Regions from separate parts of the Streptomyces sp. NPDC059524 genome, predicted to be linked through region 3. Evidence: riboswitches for the same ligand, from Rfam matches in the RefSeq annotation. Region 3 holds a riboswitch; each other region holds the start of a gene.
What was found. Region 3 has a riboswitch for cobalamin ahead of ACFW9D_RS32525 (HoxN/HupN/NixA family nickel/cobalt transporter). Riboswitches for the same ligand answer to the same signal wherever they lie in the genome.
Positions count from the first base shown of each region.

Region 1 (7,417 bases), on a different contig from region 3:
TACGTCGCGTAGGGCGCGACCCGGACCGGGCCGCCGAGGGCCATCGTCATGTAGTGGATCGCCGGCAGCTCGGGGACGAGCGTGGAGACGGCGGTGGCGTGCACGGCGTGGGTGTGCACGACGGCGCGCGCGCCGGTGTCCCGGTACAGGGCGAGGTGGAGCGGCAGCTCACTCGTGGGGACGAGGGTGCCGTGCCGGGTGCGCCCGGTGAGGTCGACGGCGAGCAGGTCGCCGGGAGTGAGCCGGTCGTAGGGGACGCCGCTCGGGGTGACGAGCACGAGGGCGTCGTCGCCGTCCCCGACCCGCACCGACACGTTGCCGGAGGTGCCGACGACGAGGCCGTCGGTCACGGTCCTGCGCGCGGTCGCCACCAGCTCGACCCACGCCTGTTCGAGTTCACCCATGCGCGCATCCTGCCAGGCACCCGAACGGCGGGAAACGCGCCGGGCCGGGCCCGAGATCCCCGGTCCGACACATCCCATATGTGCATATTTCTCATCCCTACGACTACTGGCTTCCGGGGGGAAACATGGCCCGTGACCACACACCGTCCCGTCGTCGCGCCCGGGTCGCGGCAGCGGCCTCCGCGGCCGCCCTGACCCTCGCGGGCAGCGCGCTCGCGGAGCTGCCGGCCCAGGCGGCGGGCAAGCCCAAGGGGCACGACGTCTCCTCGCACCAGAAGAACGTGAACTGGGACAGGGCGAGGAGCAAGGGCGCGCGGTTCGTCTACGTGAAGGCGACCGAGTCGACGAACTACCGCAACCCCTACTTCGCCCAGCAGTACAACGGCGCCCGCGACCGGGGCATCATCCGCGGCGCGTACCACTTCGCGCTGCCGGACAGGTCGTCCGGCCGCACCCAGGCCGCGTATTTCGTACGCAACGGCGGCGGGTGGACCCGGGACGGGCGGACACTGCCGCCCGCGCTCGACATCGAGTACAACCCGTACAGCGCGAAGAAGAAGTGCTACGGCATGAGCAGGGCGAAGCTGGTGTCCTGGATCGACTCGTTCAGCGACGAGGTGCTGCGCCGGACCGGGCGGCGTCCGGTGATCTACACCAACTACACGTGGTGGAAGAAGTGCACCGGCAACAGCGGGGCCTTCGCCGGGAATCACGCGCTGTGGCTGGCCCACTACGCGCGGACCGCCGGGCCGCTGCCGCGCGGCTGGTCGTACTGGACGTTCTGGCAGTACGCCAACAAGGGCGGCCTGCCGGGTGATCAGAATCTCTTCAACGGGTCGCAGGCCCAGCTCGAGCGGTTCGCCCGGGGGTAGTCCGACCCGGGCCGAAAGTCCCGCGGAACCCGGAATTCCGGGGCTTTCGCGGGGGTGATCCGGAACCACGGCCGCCGCCTCGCACCAAAGGGAGCGGCGGCACTCCGGATCGGGACACCGCTCAGCCCCGCCCAGTTCATCTTCCGTTCACCCGACTTCCCTACGTTCAACGAGCCACTGACGTCCAACCGAAGCCTGGGTAAATGGAACACATCACGCTGCTCCTAGCGATCGTGATCGTTACCGCACTGGTCTTTGACTTCACCAACGGTTTCCACGACACCGCCAACGCGATGGCGACGACCATCTCGACAGGCGCCCTCAAGCCGAAGACGGCGGTGGCCATGTCCGCCGTGCTGAACCTCGTCGGAGCGTTCCTCTCCGTCGAAGTCGCTAAAACGATCTCCGGCGGCATCATCAACGAGGACGGCCTCAAGACAGAGGTCATCTTCGCGGCGCTGGTGGGCGCCATCCTCTGGAATCTGCTGACCTGGCTGGTCGGCCTGCCCTCCAGCTCCTCGCACGCCCTGTTCGGCGGCCTCATCGGCGCCGCCGTCATGTCGATGGGCTGGTCGTCGGTCAACGGCGGCACCGTCGTCACCAAGGTGCTGCTGCCCGCGGTCGCCGCGCCGCTCGTCGCCGGCCTCGCCGCGATGCTCGCCACGCGCCTGACCTACCGCATCAGCAAGAAGACCGACGAGAAGGCCACCGCCAAGGGCTACCGCGCCGGGCAGATCGCCTCGGCCGGCCTCGTCTCCCTCGCGCACGGCACGAACGACGCGCAGAAGACGATGGGCATCATCACGCTCGCCCTGATCACCGGCGGTGTGCTCGCGCCGGACGCCGACCCGCCGCTGTGGGTCATCGTCTCGGCCGGTCTGGCCATCGCGATGGGCACCTACCTGGGCGGCTGGCGCATCATCCGCACCATGGGCAAGGGCCTCACCGACCTGGCCCCGCAGCAGGGCTTCGCCGCGCAGACCAGCGCCGCGACGGCGATCCTCGCGTCCTCGCACATCGGCTTCTCGCTCTCCACGACCCAGGTCTGCTCCGGCGCCGTCATGGGCTCGGGCCTCGGCCGCAAGGGCGGTGTCGTCCGCTGGTCGACCGCCACCCGGATGTTCGTCGCGTGGGGTCTGACCCTGCCGGCGGCCGGTCTGGTCGGCGCGGGCGCCGAGTTCCTCACCCAGCAGGGCCCCTGGGGCATCGGCCTGACGGCCGCGCTGCTCATCGGCGGCGCCTCGGTCATCTGGGCGCTGTCCCGCCGCAACTCGGTCGACCACCACAACGTGACGGCCGACGAGATCGGCACCGAGGCCCCCGCCGAGGAGCCCGCCGGTGTCGTCACGACCGCGATCGCCGCGGTCACGCCGCCGCCGGCCGGTCCGGTGGCCGTCGAGGAGACCCCCGTCCCCGCCGCGGCCGCTTCCGTGGCCGACCCCGCGCGCCCCGCCGGCGCCACGCTGTAAGGAAGCAGGACCAGCTATGAAGATCGACTGGGCGGCCCTCGGCTCCGTGTTCGGCGTCAGCCTCGTGGTGACGGTGGCCCTGGTGGGCCTGTTCACCCTCGGCATCGTCGGCCTCTCCAAGAAGGAGTCGGCGACGCGCGCGGGCGGTTCGGCGACACTCGCCGTCTCCGGCGCCTACCTGTGCTTCGCACTGTGCACGGCGGCGGTCGCGTACGGGATCTTTCTGATCGTGGCCTGACCACGGTCGCAGCACTCCCTCGGCGGGGTGGGGACGCATCCGCGTCGCCACCCCGCCGACGTGTTGTGGACCTGGCCACACTCACCCGCCGCAGGTCAACAGCAAGTTGACGTGCGTTCGCGGAGCGTGGTGCACTTCCCTCGCCATATACGGCAGCAGCAGAGGAAGCCGGTGCGAATCCGGCGCGGTCCCGCCACTGTCAGCCCTCCCCCGGAGGGCGAGCCAGGAACTCACGCTGCCGGTCTCTTCGAACCAGGGCGTGGACACCCTGAGTGAGGACAACTACCGCCATGTTCGCCCCGCGCGGCGCACGGCGGGCCGAGCGCGTCTTCGCGTACGGCGCCGCCCTGGGTATCTTCAGCGACCTCCTGGTCGGCGATCCGCGCCGCGGGCACCCCGTCGCCGGCTTCGGCCGCGCCGCGGGAGCCGTCGAGCGCGTGCTGTGGCGGGACGACCGCGGCCGGGGCGCCCTGCACACGGCCGTGTGCGCCGGTGGCGCCGCCGCCCTGGGCGCGCTCGCCGCCCGTGCCGTACGCCGCTCCCCCGCCGCCTCCGTCGCGCTGACCGCCGCCGCGACCTGGGCCGTGGTCGGCGGCACCTCGCTGGGCCGTGAGGCGCGGGCCGTGGGATCCGCCCTGGAGGCGGGGGACGTGGAGCTGGCCCGGGAGCTGCTGCCCCGGCTGTGCGGGCGCGACCCCGAGGGTCTGGACGCCGACGGCATCGCGCGCGGCGTCGTCGAGTCGGTCGCCGAGAACACCTCCGACGCGGTCGTGGGCGCCCTGGTGTGGGGCGCCGCCGCCGGGGTCCCCGGGCTGCTCGCCTTCCGCGCGGTGAACACGCTGGACGCGATGGTCGGTCACAAGTCGCCCCGCTACCGGCGCTTCGGCTGGGCCTCGGCCCGGCTCGACGACGTCGCCGGCTGGCCCGGCGCCCGGCTGACGGGCGCCCTCGCGGTGCTGACCGGCGGCCGGCCCCGGGACGCGGTGCGCGCCTGGCGGTCCGACGCGGAGCGCCATCCGAGCCCGAACGCGGGCGTCGTGGAGGCCTCGTTCGCGGGCGCGCTCGGGGTGCGTCTCGGCGGCACGCTGTCGTACGCCGGGCGGGTCGAGCACCGGCCGGTCCTCAACGAGCGGGGTCGGCCCGTGCACGTACGTGATGTGGAACGGGCCGTGCGGTTGTCGCGGCGCGTGAGTCTTTCGGCGTTGGGAGTCTGTGTGGGCGCGCGGTTGCTGTGGGGCCGTCGATGACGGGCGCGAGGAGGGGCGGCGGCCTGCTGGTCGCGGGCACGACCTCGGACGCCGGGAAGAGCGTGGTCACCGCCGGGATCTGCCGGTGGCTGGTGCGGCAGGGCGTGAAGGTCGCGCCGTTCAAGGGGCAGAACATGTCCCTCAACTCGTTCGTGACGCGCGAGGGCGCCGAGATCGGGCGGGCGCAGGCCATGCAGGCGCAGGCCGCGAAGGCCGAGCCGAGCGCGCTGATGAACCCGGTGCTCCTGAAGCCCGGCAGCGACCGCAGCAGCCAGGTCGTCCTGATGGGCAAGCCGGTCGGCGAGCTGAGCGCGCGCGGCTACCACGGAGGGCGGCAGGCGGCCCTGCTGGACACGGTGGTGGGATGCCTGGAGGAACTCCGGGGCAGTCATGACGCCGTGATCTGTGAAGGGGCGGGCTCCCCCGCCGAGATCAACCTGCGCCGCACCGACATCGTGAACATGGGCATCGCGCGCGCCGCCCGGCTGCCGGTCCTCGTCGTCGGTGACATCGACCGCGGGGGCGTCTTCGCGTCGTTCTTCGGCACGACGGCGCTGCTCGCGCCCGAGGACCAGGAGCTGCTCGCCGGATACCTGGTGAACAAGTTCCGCGGCGACGTCACCCTGCTCGAACCCGGCCTCGACATGCTCGAATCGCTGACGGGCCGGCCCACGTACGGCGTCCTGCCGTACCAGCACGGGCTCGGTATCGACGAGGAGGACGGGCTGCGGGTGTCGCTGCGCGGCACGGTGCGCGAATCCGTCGTGGCGCCGCCGGTCGGCGAGGACGTGCTGCGGGTCGCGGTGTGCGCGGTGCCCCTCATGTCGAACTTCACCGACGTCGACGCGCTGGCGGCGGAGCCGGGCGTCGTCGTGCGGTTCGTGGACCGGGCCGAGGAGCTCGTCGACGCCGATCTGGTGGTCGTCCCGGGCACGCGCGGCACCGTGAAGGCCCTGGAGTGGCTGCGCGAGCGCGGGCTCGCCGACGCGCTGGCCCGGCGGGTCGCCGAGGGGCGGCCGGTGCTCGGCATCTGCGGCGGGTTCCAGGTGCTCGGGGAGCGGATCGAGGACGAGGTCGAGTCGCGGGCCGGGGTCGTGGAAGGGCTCGGGCTCCTCCCGGTGCGGGTGCGCTTCGCGCGGGAGAAGACGCTGGCCCGTCCCGTGGGGCAGGCCCTGGGCGAGCCCGTCGAGGGGTACGAGATCCATCACGGGGTCGCGGACGTGCTCGGCGGCGAGGCGTTCCTGGACGGGTGCCGGGTGGGGGCCGTGTGGGGGACGCACTGGCACGGGTCCCTGGAGTCGGACGGGTTCCGGCGGGCGTTCCTGCGGGAGGTCGCGGCGGCTTCGGGCCGGCGGTTCGTCCCGGCACCTGACACGTCGTTCGCGGCGCTGCGCGAGGAGCAGCTGGACCGGCTCGGGGATCTGATCGAGCGGCACGCCGACACCGACGCGTTGTGGCGGCTGATCGAGGGGGGCGCTCCCGCGGGGTTGCCGTTCGTGCCGCCGGGGGCGCCGTGATGGGAAGTCGCCCCCGCCGCCCCTTCCCGTCCCGGCCCCGGGGGCTTCGCCCCGGGACCCCCATGGGCTTGGCCGTACGTGCGGACCGTGCGTGGTTGCTCGCGCCGTTCCCCGCGCCCCTGCCGGGGCGCATCTACCCGGAGGAGTTCATCCGATGAGCAACCCGTATCCGTTCAGCGCTGTCGTCGGGCAGGACGACCTGCGGCTGGCCCTGCTGCTGAACGCCGTGTCGCCCGCCGTCGGCGGTGTGCTCGTGCGGGGCGAGAAGGGAACCGCCAAGTCGACCGCCGTGCGGGCGCTCTCGGCGCTGATGCCGGATGTCCCGGTGGTCTCCGGCTGCCGGTTCTCCTGCGACCCGGCGGCGCCCGATCCGCAGTGCCCCGACGGGCCGCACGCCGACGCGGCCGGGACCGAACGTCCCGCGCGGATGGTCGAGTTGCCGGTCGGGGCCTCCGAGGACCGGCTCGTCGGCGCGCTCGACATCGAGCGGGCGCTCGCCGAGGGCGTGAAGGCCTTCGAGCCGGGCCTGCTCGCGGACGCGCACCGCGGCATCCTGTACGTCGACGAGGTCAACCTCCTGCACGACCACCTCGTGGACCTGCTGCTCGACGCCGCCGCGATGGGCGCCTCCTACGTCGAGCGCGAGGGTGTCTCCGTACGGCACGCCGCGCGCTTCCTGCTCGTCGGGACGATGAACCCCGAAGAGGGCGAGCTGCGGCCGCAGTTGCTCGACCGGTTCGGGCTGACCGTGGAAGTCGCCGCGTCCCGGGAGCCGGAGCAGCGCGTCGAGGTCGTCAAGCGGCGCCTCGCCTACGACGACGACCCCGAGGGTTTCGTCGCGCGCTGGGCCGGCGAGGAGGCCGACGTGCGGGCGCGGATCGCCGCGGCCCGTGCGCTGCTGCCCCAGGTGCGGCTCGGCGACCAGGCGTTGACGCAGATCGCCGCGACCTGCGCCGCGTTCGAGGTGGACGGCATGCGGGCCGACATCGTGATGGCCCGGACCGCGACGGCGCTGGCCGCGTGGGCGGGGCGCACGGAGGTGCTCGCGGAGGACGTGCGGCAGGCGGCGCTGCTGGCGCTGCCGCACCGCAGGCGCCGCAACCCCTTCGACGCTCCGGGCCTCGACGAGGACAAGCTGGACGAGACGCTGGAGGAGTTCGGCCCGCAGGACGACCCGGACCCGGAGCCCGACGGTGACGGTGACGGCCCCGACGGCGGGGGCCCGGACGGCGGCGGGGGCGGAGTGCCGCCGCAGGCCGGCGGACCGGAGGCGGGACAGCGGCGGGAGACGCCCGAGCAGGCCCCGCGGACCGGGGAGTCAGAGGAGCCGGGCGACGCCCAGGTGCCGGCGGGGGCCGGGCGGGAGCAGCGCGCGGTGAGCGCCGGCGAGCCGTTCCGTACGAAGATGCTGAGCGTGCCGGGCCTGGGTGACGGGGCCGCGGGGCGGCGCTCGCGGGCCCGGACCGAGCACGGCCGCACGACGGGGTCGACGCGGCCGCGCGGAGCGCTGACGAAGCTGCACCTCGCGGCGACCGTGCAGGCGGCGGCGCCGCACCAGCGGGCGCGCGGGCGCAGCGGTACGGGCCTCGTGGTGCGCCGGGACGATCTGCGGCAGGCGACGCGCGAGGGCCGCGAGGGCAACCTCGTGCTGTTCGTCGTGGACGCGTCCG
Region 1 is NZ_JBHYTK010000146.1:5,372-12,788, reverse strand. It holds gene ACFW9D_RS30590 (class II aldolase/adducin family protein) at 1-404, opposite strand, end outside; gene ACFW9D_RS30585 (lysozyme) at 530-1,276, shown strand; gene ACFW9D_RS30580 (anion permease) at 1,480-2,745, shown strand; gene ACFW9D_RS30575 (hypothetical protein) at 2,762-2,983, shown strand; cobalamin riboswitch at 3,092-3,235, shown strand; gene ACFW9D_RS30570 (cobalamin biosynthesis protein) at 3,274-4,230, shown strand; gene ACFW9D_RS30565 (cobyric acid synthase) at 4,227-5,747, shown strand; gene ACFW9D_RS30560 (putative cobaltochelatase) at 5,902-7,417, shown strand, end outside.
Region 1: it holds a riboswitch for cobalamin, as region 3 does, so the genes downstream of both, ACFW9D_RS30570 (cobalamin biosynthesis protein) here and ACFW9D_RS32525 (HoxN/HupN/NixA family nickel/cobalt transporter) in region 3, are expected to answer to the same signal.

Region 2 (7,417 bases), on a different contig from region 3:
CCTCGGCCGTCTCGCGCTCGGCGTCGGCCGTGCGCGCGGGTGCGACGGCCCGGGCGACCGCGTCGGCCCTGCCGTGGGAGAGGCCGCCGAAGGGCACCTGGGCCGAGCCGTGGGCGGCGGTGCCGCTCTCGGTGAGCAGGGACAGTGCGGCGGGTTCGCCCGTCACGTAGAGGGGGCGCGGCTCGGCGCGCAGCAACTCGGCGAGGATGCCGTCCGCCTCGCGGAAGAACTGCCGTGTGGCCTCGTCGCGGTAGGTGCTCGGCACGTCGCCGACACGCTCCTTGCGTTCGACGTCGTCGTCCTCGAGGCTCCGGCTCTGCGGGAAGCCGTGCCCGGTGTCCTCCACGACGCGGTTGCCGCGCCCGTCCCAGAGCGTGATGCGGTCGGCGGCGACGGAGAGCACCCAGTACGGATGGGCCGCGGCGTCGGCCGCGACCAGGTTGCGGGTCAGGAACGTGTCGGCGACGACGACCCGGGCGGGCACCTCCCGGTCGATGGCCCAGACCTGGTGCTCGCCGGGGGCGGCGAACAGGACGAGCCCGTCCTTGGCGTGCACGAGGTCGGCCTCCTGCACGGCCGCGCGCAGATGCTTCAGGACGTCCTCGCGCCGCTCCTTGGTGACGCCGGGGTCGGCGTCCAACTGCCGGACCGCGTCGTCGACGAGGTTGCCCAGCCGGACGGGGTCCTGGGCGTCGTCCGGCGGGCGCCGGTGGGTGGTCATCGCCAGCGAGACGGCGGGGTACGAGCGCGGCCGGCGCAGCTCGCGGAGGATCTCCGGGTTGAGCGAGGAGTACATGCCTGGATGCCCCTTCCAAAGGCCAGATCACCCCATCCTGCCTATACAACGAAGATCCGGCAAAAGGTGCATAACGACACGGAACGGTACAAGAATGTGACCGAGCATCACCCGGCGAGGAGAGGCACGGCATGGAGCAGGCTTCCTCCGGCAGCACCGAGCAGGCCTCCCCCGGCGCCGCGGGCACGTCGTCCCCGCCCGCCGCCCGGCTGACGCTCTTCACCCTCACCACCCTGGTCATCGGCTCCATGGTCGGCGCCGGCGTCTTCTCCCTGCCGAGCCGCTTCGCCGAGGAGACCGGGGTCGCCGGCGCGCTCATCGCGTGGGCGATCGCCGGCACCGGCATGCTCATGCTCGCCTTCGTCTTCCAGTCGCTCGCCGTACGCAGACCCGACCTCGACGCGGGCGTCTACGCCTACGCCAAGGCGGGGTTCGGCGAGTACGTGGGCTTCTTCTCCGCGTTCGGCTACTGGGCGAGCTCCTGCGTCGGCAACGTGACGTACTGGGTCCTGATCATGTCGACGGTCGGCGCGATCTGGCCCGCGCTCGGCGAGGGCGACACCGCTCTCGCCGTGGTGCTGTCCTCCGCCGGCCTGTGGGCGTTCTTCCTGATGATCCGGCGCGGCGTGAAGGAGGCCACGGCCATCAACCGGATCGTCACGGTCGCCAAGGTCGTGCCCATCCTCGTCTTCGTCGTCCTCGCCCTGGTCTACTTCGACCCGGGCATCTTCGCCGGCAACTGGGGCGGCGCCGACTACGCCGGTTCCCTCTTCAGCCAGGTCCGCGGCACCATGCTCGCCACCGTCTTCGTGTTCCTCGGCGTCGAGGGCGCCAGCGTCTACTCCCGGCACGCGAAACGCCGCGAGGACGTCGGCCGGGCGACCCTGCTGGGCTTCGTCAGCGTCTTCGCGATCTTCGCGTCCGTGGTCATCGTCTCGTACGGGATCCTGCCGATGGACCGGATCGCCGGGCTGCGCCAGCCGTCCATGGCCGGGGTCCTGGAGGAGGCGGTCGGCACCTGGGGCAAGGTCTTCATCAGCGTCGGGCTGATCGTGTCCGTGCTCGGCGCCTACCTGGCCTGGACGCTGATGGCGGCCGAGGTGCTGTTCGTCGCCGCCAAGGACGACGACATGCCCCGTTTCCTGCGCCGCGCCAACCGAGCCGACGTCCCCGTCCCCGCGCTGCTCCTGACGACGCTCCTCACCCAGGTGGTGCTCGTCGTCACCGCGTTCTCCAGCGACGCCTTCAACTTCGCGCTCGACCTGACCAGTGCGCTGTCCCTCATCCCGTACCTGCTCGCCGCCGCCTTCGCCGCGAAGACCGGACTGCGCCCCGACCCCCGTACGACCGGCGGCCGGACCTCGGGGCGCGAGACGACGATCGCGCTCGTGGCGACGCTCTACACCGCGTTCCTGCTCTACGCGGCCGGGCTGAGATTCGTCCTCATCTCGTTCATCCTCTACGCACCGGCCACGATCCTGTTCGTGATGGCGCGGCGGGAACAGGGCAGGCGCCTGTTCTCCCCGCGCGAGCTCCTCATCCTCGCAGTCTCCGTGGCCGGCGCCGTCCTCGGCGTCGTGGCCCTGGCCGCCGACTGGATCAGCCTCTGACCCCCGGGAAGGCACACCGTGAACGACCGCTCCCCCCTGCCCTCCGCCGCGTACGGCGTCCACTCCGAGGTCGGCCGGCTGCGCAAGGTCCTGGTCTGCGCCCCGGGACTCGCCCACCGCAGACTCACCCCGACCAACTCGGACGACCTCCTCTTCGACGACGTCATGTGGGTGGAGAACGCCCAGCGCGACCACGCCGCCTTCGTCGCCGAGCTGCGCGGGCGCGGCGTCGACGTCGTGGAGCTGCACGAGGTGCTGGCCCGCACCATGGCGATCCCCGAGGCCAGGTCCTGGCTGCTCGACCGGAAGATCACCGCGAACCAGGTCGGGATCGGACTCATCGACGACACCCGCGCGTTCCTCGACACTCTGGAGCCGCACCTGCTCGCCGAGTACCTGATCGGCGGCCTCGCCACGGCCGACCTCCCCGACGCCTACCGTTCGCCGTACGTCGGCCTGGCGCGCGAGTCCACCGGCGCGCGCGAGTACCTGATGCCGCCGTTGCCCAACACCCTCTACACCCGCGACACCACGTGCTGGCTGTACGGCGGCCTCACGCTCAACCCCCTCTACTGGCCGGCCCGGCACGACGAGACGCTGCTCATGAAGGCCGTCTACCTCTTCCACCCCGACTTCACCGGCTCACGGGTGTGGTGGGGAGATCCCGAACGCGACTGGGGTCAGGCCACGTTCGAGGGCGGCGACATCATGCCCGTCGGCAACGGCGTCGTCCTGATGGGCATGAGCGAGCGCACGTCACGACAGGCCGTCACCCAGGTCGCACGGGCCCTGTTCGAGAACGGCGCCGCCGAGCAGGTGATCGTCGCGGGCATGCCCAGGCTGCGCTCGGCGATGCACCTGGACACCGTCTTCACGTTCGCGGACCGCGACATCGTCACCCTCTACCCGCGGATCATGGAGTCGGTCCACACGTTCACGCTGCGCCCCAGCGACCGGGCCCCGGGTCTCGACCTCACCGACGAGGGCTCGACCCCGTTCGTCGACGTCGTCGCGAAGGCGCTCGGCCTGCCCGGCCTGCAGGTCATCGAGACCGGCGGCGACGTGTACGCGTCCGAGCGCCAGCAGTGGGACAGCGGCAACAACGCCGTGGCCCTCGAACCCGGCGTCGTCTTCACGTACGACCGCAACACCCAGACGAACGCCCTGCTGCGCAAGGCCGGCGTCGAGGTCATCACCATCGTCGGGGCCGAGTTGGGCCGGGGCCGCGGCGGCGGGCACTGCATGACGTGCCCGATCGTCCGCGACCCGGTCGACTACTGACGCCTCCGCGTTCAGCGGGGACCGCCGGCACCGCGCGCGAGCGCCAGCACGCTCAGGCCGAACATGAGCACGCCCAGCGGCAGATGGACCGACGGCACGTGCGCGACACCGAGCACGACCTGCGCCGAGGCGAGCAGCAGGAAGCCGGTGGCGTGCCACACGGGCCGGACCGGACCGCCGCCCGGCTTCCACGCCAGCACCGCCGCGAGCAGGTACAGCATCGACGCCGCGTACATCACGCGGGCCCCGGCGCTGTGCAGCGCCTCCCCGTAGGAGGCGGTGAGCAGCAGTCCCGCCGAGACGGCCTGGAGGAAGATCGTCGCGGTCTGCACCGCGATCGCGACGCGCAGGAACGAGACGGTGCGCCGGGTGGTCGTCACGTGGGTGGTCATGGCCTGGTCCTCTTTCCCGCCCCGGGGGCAGTCGGTCGATAAGGTCTCGACAGGCCGACGACGCAGGCCGGCGAAAGGTAAGGCGAGGGGGCGGTCGGTGTGGGGACGGCGGGGGCGGACACGGACGCGGTCGCGGGTGAGCGGCGCCAACTGCTCAATGTGGCCTACCGGTTGCTCGGTTCGCTGGCCGAGGCGGAGGACGCGGTGCAGGAGGCGTACGCCCGCTGGTACGCGCTGCCCGGGGACCGCAGGGACGCGATCGCGGCGCCGGGCGCCTGGCTGACGACGGTGACCGGCCGGATCTGCCTGGACGTGCTCGGCTCGGCGCGCGCCCGGCGCGAGCGTTACGTCGGCGCGTGGCTGCCCGAGCCGCTCCCGGACCGGTCCGAGTGGGCGCACGGCCAGGGCGGCGACCCCGCCGAGCAGATGGTTCTCGACGAGTCCGTGAGCATGGCGTTCCTCGTCGTCCTGGAGTCGATGACGCCGGCCGAGCGGGTGGCGTTCGTACTGCACGACGTGTTCCGGTATCCGTTCGCGGAGATCGCGGAGGTCCTCGGCCGGTCGCCGGCGGCCTGCAAACAGCTGGCCGCCTCGGCGCGGCGCCGGGCGGGCGCCGCGCGCTCCGAGGGCGTCGCCGCCGGGCAGGCGGACGCGGTGCGGCAGGTCAGGCGGGCCTGGGAGGCGAAGGACATCGCCGCGCTCGTCGGCCTGCTCGCCCCGTCCGCCGTGATGACCTCGGACGGCGGCGGTCTGGCGGGGGCCGCGCTGCGCCCGGTCGAGGGGGCGGCGCGCATCGCCTCATACATGGTGGCGATCGCCGACAAGGCGCCGGGCCTGGAACTCCTGGAGCGCACGGTCAACGGCGCGCCGGGCCTCGTCGCGCTCCGGGACGGCGTGGTACTGACGGTGGCCGCGTTCGATCTCGCCGGGGGACGGGTCGCGCGGATCTGGGTGGTGCGCAATCCGGAGAAGCTGCGGGCCTGGTCGGGCGAGGACCGAGGCGCCCTGCCGGGGTGGTGACGCCCTGTGATAGCTTCCCCAAGCCAGTCGTACCTTTGTGCGTACTTGTACGTACTCGGGTCAGGGAATCCGGTGCAAGACCGGAACTGACGCGCAGCGGTGAGGGCGACGGGCGGGGCAACTGCCACTGGGCCGGGGGGAACCGGGCCCGGGAAGGCGCTCCGTCCGGACGACCCCGAGTCCGAAGACCTGCTGGCGGCCCCGCCCGTCCACCGGCCGGGGCGGACCGTTGGCCGGCTCCGCGTTTGAGCCCTGGACGCTAAAGGATCTCCCGTGCCCTTCGCACGTCTCGCCCGCTTCTGTGCCCTCGTGCCGATCACCGCGCTGCTGCTCACCGCGTGCGGCTCCGGCGCCCCGTCGGACCACGCCGGCGACGCGGCCGGCGCCGGTGTCACGCTCACCAACTGCGGGCAGCGCGTGCACGTCCCGCACCCGCCGCGCCGCGCCGTCGCCCTCGACCAGGGTTCCGCCGAGATCATGCTGTCCCTCGGCCTCGCCGACCGGATGGCGGGCACCGGCACCTGGACCGACCCGGTGCGCCCGAACCTTGCGAAGGCGAACGCGAAGGTGCCGCGCCTCGCGGAGCGCTACCCGTCGTTCGAGAAGGTCCTCGACAAGGAACCCGACTTCGCCGCCGCCTCGTTCGGCTACACCCTCGGCAAGGGCGGCGTGGCACCGCGCGCCTCGTTCGAGAAGCTCGGCGTGCCGACGTACCTCTCCCCCACCGACTGCGCGGACAAGGACAACAGCGGTGACGGCGACGGCGTCCGCACCGAGGCGCTGACGATGGACACGGTCTACGGCGAGATCCGGGACCTGGCGCGGATCTTCGACGTGCGCGAGCGCGGCGAGAAGCTGGTGACGCGGCTCAAGTCGCGGGTGCGGAAGGCCGCTTCGGGCGCGGACGCCGAGGGCGTGAGCGTCCTGTACTGGTTCTCCGACTCCAAGTCGCCGTACATGGCTGGCTGTTGCGGCGCGCCCGGCGTCATCACGAACGCGCTCGGGGTGCGCAACGTCTTCGACGACACGCACGAGGAGTGGCCGCAGATCAACTGGGAGACGGTCGTGGACCGCGATCCGGACGTCCTGGTGATCGGCGATCTGACCCGGCGCTCGCAGTCGGCAGAATCGGCGGCGCAGAAGATCAGGTTCCTGGAGTCCGACCCCGCGACCCGGAACATGAAGGCGGTCCGCGAGAAGCGGTACGTGCTGCTCAAGGGTCAGGACCTCAACCCGACGATCCGCACCGTGGACGGCGTGGAGAAGGTGGCGGCGGCGCTGCGCGCGTTCGGCCTCACCAAGTGACCCGTCCGCGCGCGGCGTCGTACGCGGCGGCGGGCCTCGCCGCCCTGTGCGTCTCGGTCGCCGTGGCCATCACGATCGGGCCCGCGCACATCGGGGTCGGCGACGTGTGGGCTTCGGTGGCGGCCCGGCTCGGCTGGGGCAGCTCGGACCTGTCGCCGATCCGCGACGGGATCGTGTGGAACCTGCGGCTGCCGCGCACCCTGCTGGCCGCCGTGTCCGGGGCGGGCCTCGCGGTCTGCGGCACGGTCCTGCAGGCCCTGCTGCGCAATCCGCTCGCCGACCCGTTCGTGCTCGGCGTCTCCTCCGGGGCCTCGACCGGCGCGGTCCTGGTCGTCGTGCTGGGGATCGGCGGGGGCGCCCTGTCGGTGTCCGGCGGCGCGTTCCTGGGCGCCGTCTGTTCGTTCGGCCTGGTGCTGGTGCTCAGTCACGCGCTGGGCGGAACCACGGACCGGGTGGTGCTGTGCGGCGTCGCGGCGATGCAGCTCTTCTCGGCGCTGACCTCGTTCGTCGTCCTGACGGCGGCCGACGCGGAGACCACGCGCGGCGTCCTGTTCTGGCTGCTCGGCTCGCTCGGCGGCGTCGGCTGGACCGAGGTGTGGCTGTGTCTGGCGGTCCTCGTGGTCACGCTCGCGGTGTGTCTCGGACACGGGCGGACCCTCGACGCGTTCGCGTTCGGCCCCGAGGCGGCGGCCGCGCTCGGCGTGCGGGTGGCCCGCACCCGGCTCGTCCTGCTGTGCGTGACGGCGCTCCTGACGGCGGCGCTGGTCAGCGCGGCGGGCGCGATCGGCTTCGTCGGACTGGTGCTGCCGCACGCGGCCCGCGCCCTGGTGGGCCCCGGACACACCCGGCTGCTCCCGGCCACCGCGCTCGCCGGTGCCGTGTTCCTGGTGTGGGTCGACACGCTCGCCCGCACCGTCCTCGAACCGCAGGAGGTCCCCGTGGGGGTGGTGACGTCACTGATCGGCGTGCCCGCGTTCGTGTACGTGCTGTGGCGCGGCCGGAGCACCCGATGA
Region 2 is NZ_JBHYTK010000007.1:96,312-103,728, forward strand. It holds gene ACFW9D_RS03495 (chemotaxis protein) at 1-796, opposite strand, end outside; gene ACFW9D_RS03500 (basic amino acid/polyamine antiporter) at 928-2,406, shown strand; gene ACFW9D_RS03505 (arginine deiminase) at 2,425-3,687, shown strand; gene ACFW9D_RS03510 (hypothetical protein) at 3,699-4,079, opposite strand; gene sigJ (RNA polymerase sigma factor SigJ) at 4,179-5,099, shown strand; cobalamin riboswitch at 5,107-5,311, shown strand; gene ACFW9D_RS03520 (ABC transporter substrate-binding protein) at 5,373-6,404, shown strand; gene ACFW9D_RS03525 (FecCD family ABC transporter permease) at 6,401-7,417, shown strand; gene ACFW9D_RS03530 (ABC transporter ATP-binding protein) at 7,414-7,417, shown strand, end outside.
Region 2: it holds a riboswitch for cobalamin, as region 3 does, so the genes downstream of both, ACFW9D_RS03520 (ABC transporter substrate-binding protein) here and ACFW9D_RS32525 (HoxN/HupN/NixA family nickel/cobalt transporter) in region 3, are expected to answer to the same signal.

Region 3 (7,417 bases):
CCGCGATGTCGGCGATCGCGATGCCGACCTTCGCCGGCTCCTCCGGGCTGCCCGTCACCGACACGACCCCCGTCTCGCACTGCACCAGAAGGTCGTACGCCTTCCGGTCCGACCAGGGCCCGTCGGTGCCGTAGCCGGAGATGTCGCACACGACGAGCGAGGGGTGCCGTTCGGCGAGCGCGGCGGCGGACAGGCCGAGGCGGGCAGCGGCGCCCGGCGCCAGGTTCTGGACGAAGACGTCCGCGCCAGCCAGCAGCCGCTCCAGCGCCTCGCGGCCCTCCGGCGTCTTCACGTCGAGGGTGACGGACTCCTTGGACCGGTTCAGCCACACGAAGTGGCTGGACTGGCCGTGCACCGTCTCGTCGTAGCGGCGGGCGAAGTCGCCGCCGCCCGGCCGCTCCACCTTGATCACCCGCGCGCCCAGATCGGCGAGCTGGCGGGTCGCGAACGGGGCGGCCACCGCCTGTTCGAGACTGACGACGGTGATGCCGTCGAGGGGCAGGCGGGCCGTGCTCATAGGGGCTTCCTCCGTGCAGGGGTGACAACGCGGGGGCGACGGACGCAGGGGGCGGCGTCCGGCGGGCTCTTCCGCCGGACGGTACGCGATGCGCGCGCCGGCCCGGCCGGAGACCTCCCGTTCCGCCCGCTCAGCCGGTTCCGCCGCTGTCGGCGAGCCGCGCCGACCAGCGCTGCTCCACCTTGGCCAGACGCCAGTACGCGACCGCCGCCACCCACACCACGACGAACAGTCCGACGATGACGTACCCGACGTTGTCGAGGTCGAGTCCGGCGATCCAGCCCGTGACCGCGTCGGTCAGGTCGAGCTTCTCGTGGAGCACGCCCACGAGTTCGATCGTGCCGATGAAGAACGCGACGGCGATCGACAGTCCGGTGATCGTGAGGTTGTAGAACACCTTGCGGACCGGGTTCGAGAACGCCCACTGGTAGGCGAAGTTCATGAACGTGCCGTCGAGCGTGTCGAACAGGCTCATGCCCGCGGCGAACAGCAGCGGCAGGCACAGCACCGCGTACCAGGGCAGCCCGGCGGCGGCGCCGCTGCCCGCCATCACCATCAGCGTGACCTCGGTCGCCGTGTCGAAGCCGAGCCCGAACAGGAAGCCCAGCGGGAACATCTGGCCGGGCCGGGTGATCGAGCGGGTGAAGCGGCCGAGGATCCGGTTCATGAACCCCCGCGAGTCCAGGTGCGCTTCGAGTTCCCGCTCGTCGTACGAGCCGCCGCGCATCGCCCGGAACACCTTCATGATGCCGATCAGGGCCACCAGGTTCAGCGCGGCGATCAGGTACAGGAACGTGCCGGACACGGTCGTGCCGACGACGCCGAGGACCTGATGGGTTCGGGAGTCGTCGCTGGTCAGGGTGGTGGCGAGCGCTGTGCCGCCGGCCACCAGTGCCGCGAGGACCACGACCACGCTGGAGTGGCCGAGCGCGAACCAGAAGCCCACGGACACCGGACGCTTGCCGTCCGCCATCAGCTTGCGGGTCGTGTTGTCGATCGCCGCGATGTGGTCGGCGTCGAAGGCGTGCCGCATGCCCAGCGTGTACGCCGTGATGCCGAGCCCGATGCCGAACGCCTTGTTGTCCACCTCGTAATGGCCGGGGACGACGAGCAGGAAGAGCACGCCGAACGCGACGACGTGCAGGGCCAGGATCACCGCCATCAGGCCCGCCGTGCGCAGGGTGTCCTCGCGCCGCCATCGGTAGGCGGACGGCGGACTCGTCGGGGAGTTCGCGGGCAGGGTCATGCCGATCACGCTCCAGCACCTCGTGGATCACTTCGTGAGATGCCGTGGCCGGTCTCCTGGCTTACGGGCGAGCGACACCGCGCCGGCCTTCCCAGCGGCACGGGGCCGCCAGTGGCGTGATGGCGCGGTGCGCCTCGTGCCGCCCGCGGGCGGGGGCACGAGACCCGATCACAGTGGCGAGGGCCGCTCCGGACTTGGCCCCTGAGGGGTTGTCACCGGTCTTCCCGAACACCACGGCCCGCTCACCCTAGAGGGGCCGGAGCGTGACTGCATAGACGCACTCCGCGCACGTAGGAAAGATCACATGCCGCCGCGGAGTCAGGCGTCGGTGCGGCGCAGGCGGGCCCGCGCGATCTCCTCGTACGCCTTCGCGCGCCCCTCCCAGTGCGAGCCCTCGACGGACTTGCCGGGCTCCAGGTCCTTGTAGACCTCGAAGAAGTGGGTGATCTCCAGGCGGTCGAACTCGGGGATGTCATCGATGTCGCGGACCGTGCTGTGCCGGGGGTCGTGGGCGGGGACGCAGAGGATCTTCTCGTCCGGGCCCTTCTCGTCGCTCATCACGAACATGCCGATGGCCCGGCACTCGACGGCGCAGCCCGGGAACGTGGCGTCGCCGCCGGTCAGCACGAGCGCGTCGAGCGGGTCGCCGTCACCGCCGAGCGTGCCGTCGACGTAGCCGTAGTCCGCGGGGTACTGGGTCGAGGTGAAGAGCATCCGGTCCAGCCGGATCCGGCCCAGCTCATGGTCCATCTCGTACTTGTTCCGGGAGCCCTGCGGGATCTCCACGATCACGTCGAACGCCGCGTCGGCGCCCGCCTGTCCACTGTCCAGCGTGCCCAATGTGGCCTCCTTGCCCCATTCCGACGTCCCGAGTGTGCGCCGGGCGGGACGGATCGGGAACCCCTCAGGCACCGTCCGGAACGGCGAATTCGAGTTCGGGCCGCTCCCAGCCGACCGCGGGCGGCTGCGCGGGGGCGGTCCCGGTGCGCAGCGCGCCCATCCCACGGTAGAAGCCCTCGGCGGGCGGATGCGCGACGACACGGACCCGGTCGAGTCCCGCGGCGCGCGCCTCGCCCCGCATGTGGTCGACGAGGAGCCGCCCGATGCCGAGGCCCTGCGCGTCGTCCGCGACGAACATCAGGTCCAGCTCGGCCGCGTCGACGAGCAGCGCGTAGAAGCCGAGGACGCGGTCGTCGGCGCGGTCCACGGCGGCGAACACCCGGTGCGCGTCGATGTAGCCGGAGGTGACGCGGTAGCCGGCGACCATCGCCGCGTAGTGGCCCTCGTACGCCCGCGAGCCCTGGACGATGCGGGTGAGGCGCCGTGCGTCGCGTGCGACGGCGCGCCGGACGGTGACGTCGGGCCGCCCGCCGGGCCGGGTAATCCTCGCGTTCATGCTTCGAGTATTACCTACCCGGGGCCGGGATCAGGCTCCGGGCACGGTGGAGCCCACCTGGCGCAGGAACGTCGCGTTGTCCGGCGTCTGCCGCATGCGCTCCAGCAGCGTCTCGTACGAGGACCGGTCGTCCCGTCGGCCGAGGGCGCGGCGCAGCGCGTGCGCGGCCGCCGTCTCCTCGGGGGTGAGCAGGAGCTCCTCGCGGCGGGTGCCGGACGGGTCGAGGTCCACGGCCGGGTGGATCCGGTGGTCGGCGAGGGCGCGGTCGAGCCGCAGCTCCATGTTCCCGGTGCTCTTGAGCTCCTCGAAGAAGAAGTCGTCGGCGCGCGAGCCGGTCTCGACGAGCGCCGTCGCGAGGATCGTCAGGGAGCCCGCCTCCTCGGTGTTGCGGGCCGCGCCGAACAGCCGCTTCGGCCCCTGGAGGGCTCCGGCGTCGACGCCGCCCGACAGGGTGCGGCCACCGGCGGCCGCGGCGTTGTTGTGGGCCCGGCACAGCCGGGTCAGCGAGTCGAGCAGGATGACGACGTCACGGCCTCGCTCGACCATCCGCTGGGCGCGGGCGACGGCGAGTTCGGCGAGCGCGATGTGCGCCTTCGCGGGCCGGTCGAACGTCGAGGCGAACACCTCGCCGCGCACCGAGCGCCGCATGTCGGTCACCTCCTCGGGCCGCTCGCCGACGCGCACGACCATGAGGTGGGCCTCGGGGTGGTTGGCGGCGACGGCCGCGGCGAGCTGCTGGAGCAGCACCGTCTTGCCGGTGCGCGGCGGTGCGACGACGAGGCCGCGCTGCCCCTTGCCGACGGGCGCGAACAGGTCCACGACCCGGCCCGCGAGCCCGCTCACCGGGCTCTCCATGCGGAGCCGCTCGGCGGGGTGCAGGGGAGTGAGGTCGGCGAAGCGCGGGCGGTGGCGGGCGGCGTCGGCGGGCAGCGCGTCGACGGTGTCCACGGCCGTCAGGGTGTGCGGCCGCGCGCACGTGCCGTCGACGAAGTCGCCCTTGCGCAGGGCGAGTCGGCGCACGAGCGCGGCCGGGACCTGGACGTCGTGGGAGGTGGGGAGCAGATCGGGGGCGCGCAGGAACCCGGCCCCGTTCGGGCCGAGGTCGAGGACGCCGCGGGCCCGCACGGGGGTCGTCGTGCCGGGCTTCTCGGGTGCGATGGTGGTCATGGTGGATCAGGGTCCTTTCGAGGACGGGCGACGTGCGGGAACGCGGGTGGGGAGGACTCCGGCGGACGGCGGGGCGGAAACGGACACGCCCCCGGCCGGGAGAGACCTGGCGCAGGGCCGGGCGAAGCCCGACAGAAACCCGTGACCAGGGAGAACGCGCAGACTGAGCGCGCAGAGAACACGTGCGTGAAGCAGGGATGAAACAGAAAGGCGAAGCAGAAGAGAGAAGAGGAAATCGGTACCGGCGATCCGACGGACCTGCGCACGTACCACAGGAACCGTACCACCCCGACCCCGTCGCGCGGCAAGTCTCTTCTGCGGCGGGCGGCGCGCCTATGCTGAGCCGCGATGTTCACCTCCCAGGGCCCCACCCTCCGCGAACTGGCCGTTCAGGCGCTCTCCTCGGTCGAGCACGGTTACGACCTGCTCGCGCCGAAATTCGACCGCACCCCCTTCCGTACGCCCGACGCCGTCCTCGCCCCGGTCGCCCGCGCCCTGAGCCCGCTCGGCCCGTACGCCAGCGGGCTCGACCTGTGCTGCGGCACCGGCGCGGGGCTCGGTGTGCTGCGCGAGGTGTGCACGGAACGCGCGGTCGGCGTCGACTTCAGCGCGGGCATGCTCCAGGTCGCGCGCGAGGCCGAACCCGCCGCCTCGTACGTGCGCGCGGACGCGCTGGCGCTTCCGTTCGGGCCCGTCTTCGACCTCGTCGTGAGCTTCGGCGCGTTCGGGCACTTCCTGCCGGAGCGGCAGCCGGAACTCTTCGCCCAGGTCTGCCGAGTGCTGCGCCCCGGCGGGCAGTTCGCGTTCCCGCTGCCCGCGCCCGCGCGGCCGGGATCCTGGGGCTACTGGGCGATGCTCGGCTTCGACGGGGCGATGAGGGTGCGCAACGCGCTGTGGCGCCCGCCGTTCGTCATGTACTACCGGACCTTCCGTCTCGGCGACGTGCGGCGGGAACTGGACCGGGCCGGATTCGACGTGGCCCTGCGTCCGCTGCCCGAACTGGGGGAGCGGCCCGACGGCAGTCCGCGCGCCCGGCTCGTCGTGGCCACCCGCCGCTGAACTAGCCCTCGGGTGCCGCGAGTTCGGTGATGATCCGGGCGGTCGCGTCCGGGTCGACGAGTTGATGGAGGTGCTCGCCGGGCAGCCGCGCCGTGCGCCATCCCCGGGCGCGCGCTTCGGCCTCCTGATCGCCGTAGGGCGCACCGAACAGCAGGTACGCGCACGGGTGGTCGTCCCAGCCGGCGGGCACCGGGATCTCCTGCTCGTAGTACGCCAGCGGGAGCCTCGGCTGCTCCTCGACGACCGTGCGCCGCGTCACCGGGTCGGAGAACATCGGCGCCACGTCGGACTCGTCCCACCAGTCCGTCCAGCGCGGCAGCCGCCCGTACACCGCCAACGGACGGAGAAAATCCAGGAGTTCAGGTGGTGCGACCGGCGTCGATCCGGTCCGTGCGGGCAAGGCGGCGTCCACGAACACCGAGCCTGTCACCGGGTGGTCGAGGCCCGCCCGGATCGCCGGCAGGAACAGGCCCGCGTTGCTGTGCGCCACCAGGACGACCGGGCTGCCCGCCGGGAGCCGCCGCAGGTCCTCGCGGACGGCCTCGACGACCGCGGGCCAGAACGGCGGCGCGCCGTCCGCCACGTGCAGCAGGGACGGCAGCCGCACCTGACGGCCCGCCGCGGCGAGCCGCCGGGCCACCGGGTGCCAGGTGGAGGGACCCACGGACGGGCTGTGCACGAGGACGAAGGCCGGTCGCATACGAGGATCCTGCCGTCCGCCGCCCGCCCGGCGCGAGCGACTCGGCCGACAGCAGAGCGACGGGTGCCCCGGAGGCTCAGGAGGCTCGCGACGCCGCGGGGGCGGGGAGCGGGTACCGGACCTCGGTGAGCCGCTCGGACAGTTCCCACAGCCGGCGTCCGGTGTTCGCGTCCGTGGCGCGCGGCGCGAGCCGGACGCGCGTCGGGGCGCCGCGCAGCTCGCCCGCGCCGCCGGGGCCGATGAACTCGCCGCCGGTCACGCCCGGTTCGGTCGCCGCGTACAGCTGGGAGCGTGCTCCGGCCTCCGGTGACTGCGCCAGCGGCTTCAGCAGACGGCCGTACAGGAACCGCACACCCCGCACCGGCGTGCCGTGCTGGAGGCCGGTCGCCGTGTAGCCGGGATGCGCGAGCACGCTGCGCACGTTGCTGCCCGCCGCCGTCAGGCGCAGGTGCAGCTGGTGTCCGAAGACGGCGTTCGCCAGCTTGGACCGGTTGTAGTGCCCCATCGGGGAGTAGCCGTCCGGGCCGTCCACGGCTTCCGGGTTGTCGAGGTCGAGGCGGCCCTGGCGGTGGTTGGGGGAGCTGACCGTGACCACGCGCGGGTCGGTGCCCGCGGCCAGCAGGTCGAGGAGCAGGCCGGTGAGCGCGAAGTGGCCGAGGTGATTGGTCGCGAACTGCAGCTCGTGACCCTGGGGGCTGGTGGCGTACGGGGGCGCCATGATGCCCGCGTTGTTCACCAGGACGTCGATGTGGCCGTGGTCCGCGCGCAGGGTGTCGGCGAACGCGCGGACCGAGGTGAGGTCGGCCAGGTCGAGCGGGCGCACCTCCAGGCGGGCGCCGGGTGTCCCGCCGGCGATCGACTCGGCGGCCCGCCGGCCCTTCTCCGGGTCCCGTACGGCGAGGACCACCCGGGCGCCCCTCCGGGCGAGCGCCCGGCAGGTCGCGAGCCCGAGCCCGCCGGAGGCTCCCGTCACGACGCACACCCGGCCGGTCCGGTCGGCGGCCGGTTCGTCGCCCCGGCGCTCCTGACGCTTCTGCTCTTGCTTCCGTGTCATATGGCACAGGCTGACTGTGATGACACTCGGTGTCAAGACGCCTCTTGGTGCCAGGCTGTCCCCGGGTGTCATGCCTGGCACGGCATGTACGATGCCCGGGTGAGTACGCGACCTGATCCGAGCCTGAGCCTCGCCGAGCGCAAGCGTCAGCTCGTCTCGGACGAACTGACCGAGGCGGCCCTGCAGTTGCTGGCCCTCAAGGGCTTCGACGGCGTCACCGTCGACGAGATCGTGGCGGCCGCCGGAGTCTCCAAGCGGACCTTCTTCCGCTACTTCGC
Region 3 is NZ_JBHYTK010000168.1:1,027-8,443, forward strand. It holds gene ACFW9D_RS32520 (CaiB/BaiF CoA transferase family protein) at 1-517, opposite strand, end outside; gene ACFW9D_RS32525 (HoxN/HupN/NixA family nickel/cobalt transporter) at 648-1,763, opposite strand; cobalamin riboswitch at 1,792-2,014, opposite strand; gene ACFW9D_RS32530 (inorganic diphosphatase) at 2,082-2,603, opposite strand; gene ACFW9D_RS32535 (GNAT family N-acetyltransferase) at 2,668-3,159, opposite strand; gene rho (transcription termination factor Rho) at 3,190-4,326, opposite strand; gene ACFW9D_RS32545 (class I SAM-dependent methyltransferase) at 4,675-5,385, shown strand; gene ACFW9D_RS32550 (alpha/beta hydrolase) at 5,387-6,085, opposite strand; gene ACFW9D_RS32555 (oxidoreductase) at 6,162-7,139, opposite strand; gene ACFW9D_RS32560 (TetR family transcriptional regulator) at 7,239-7,417, shown strand, end outside.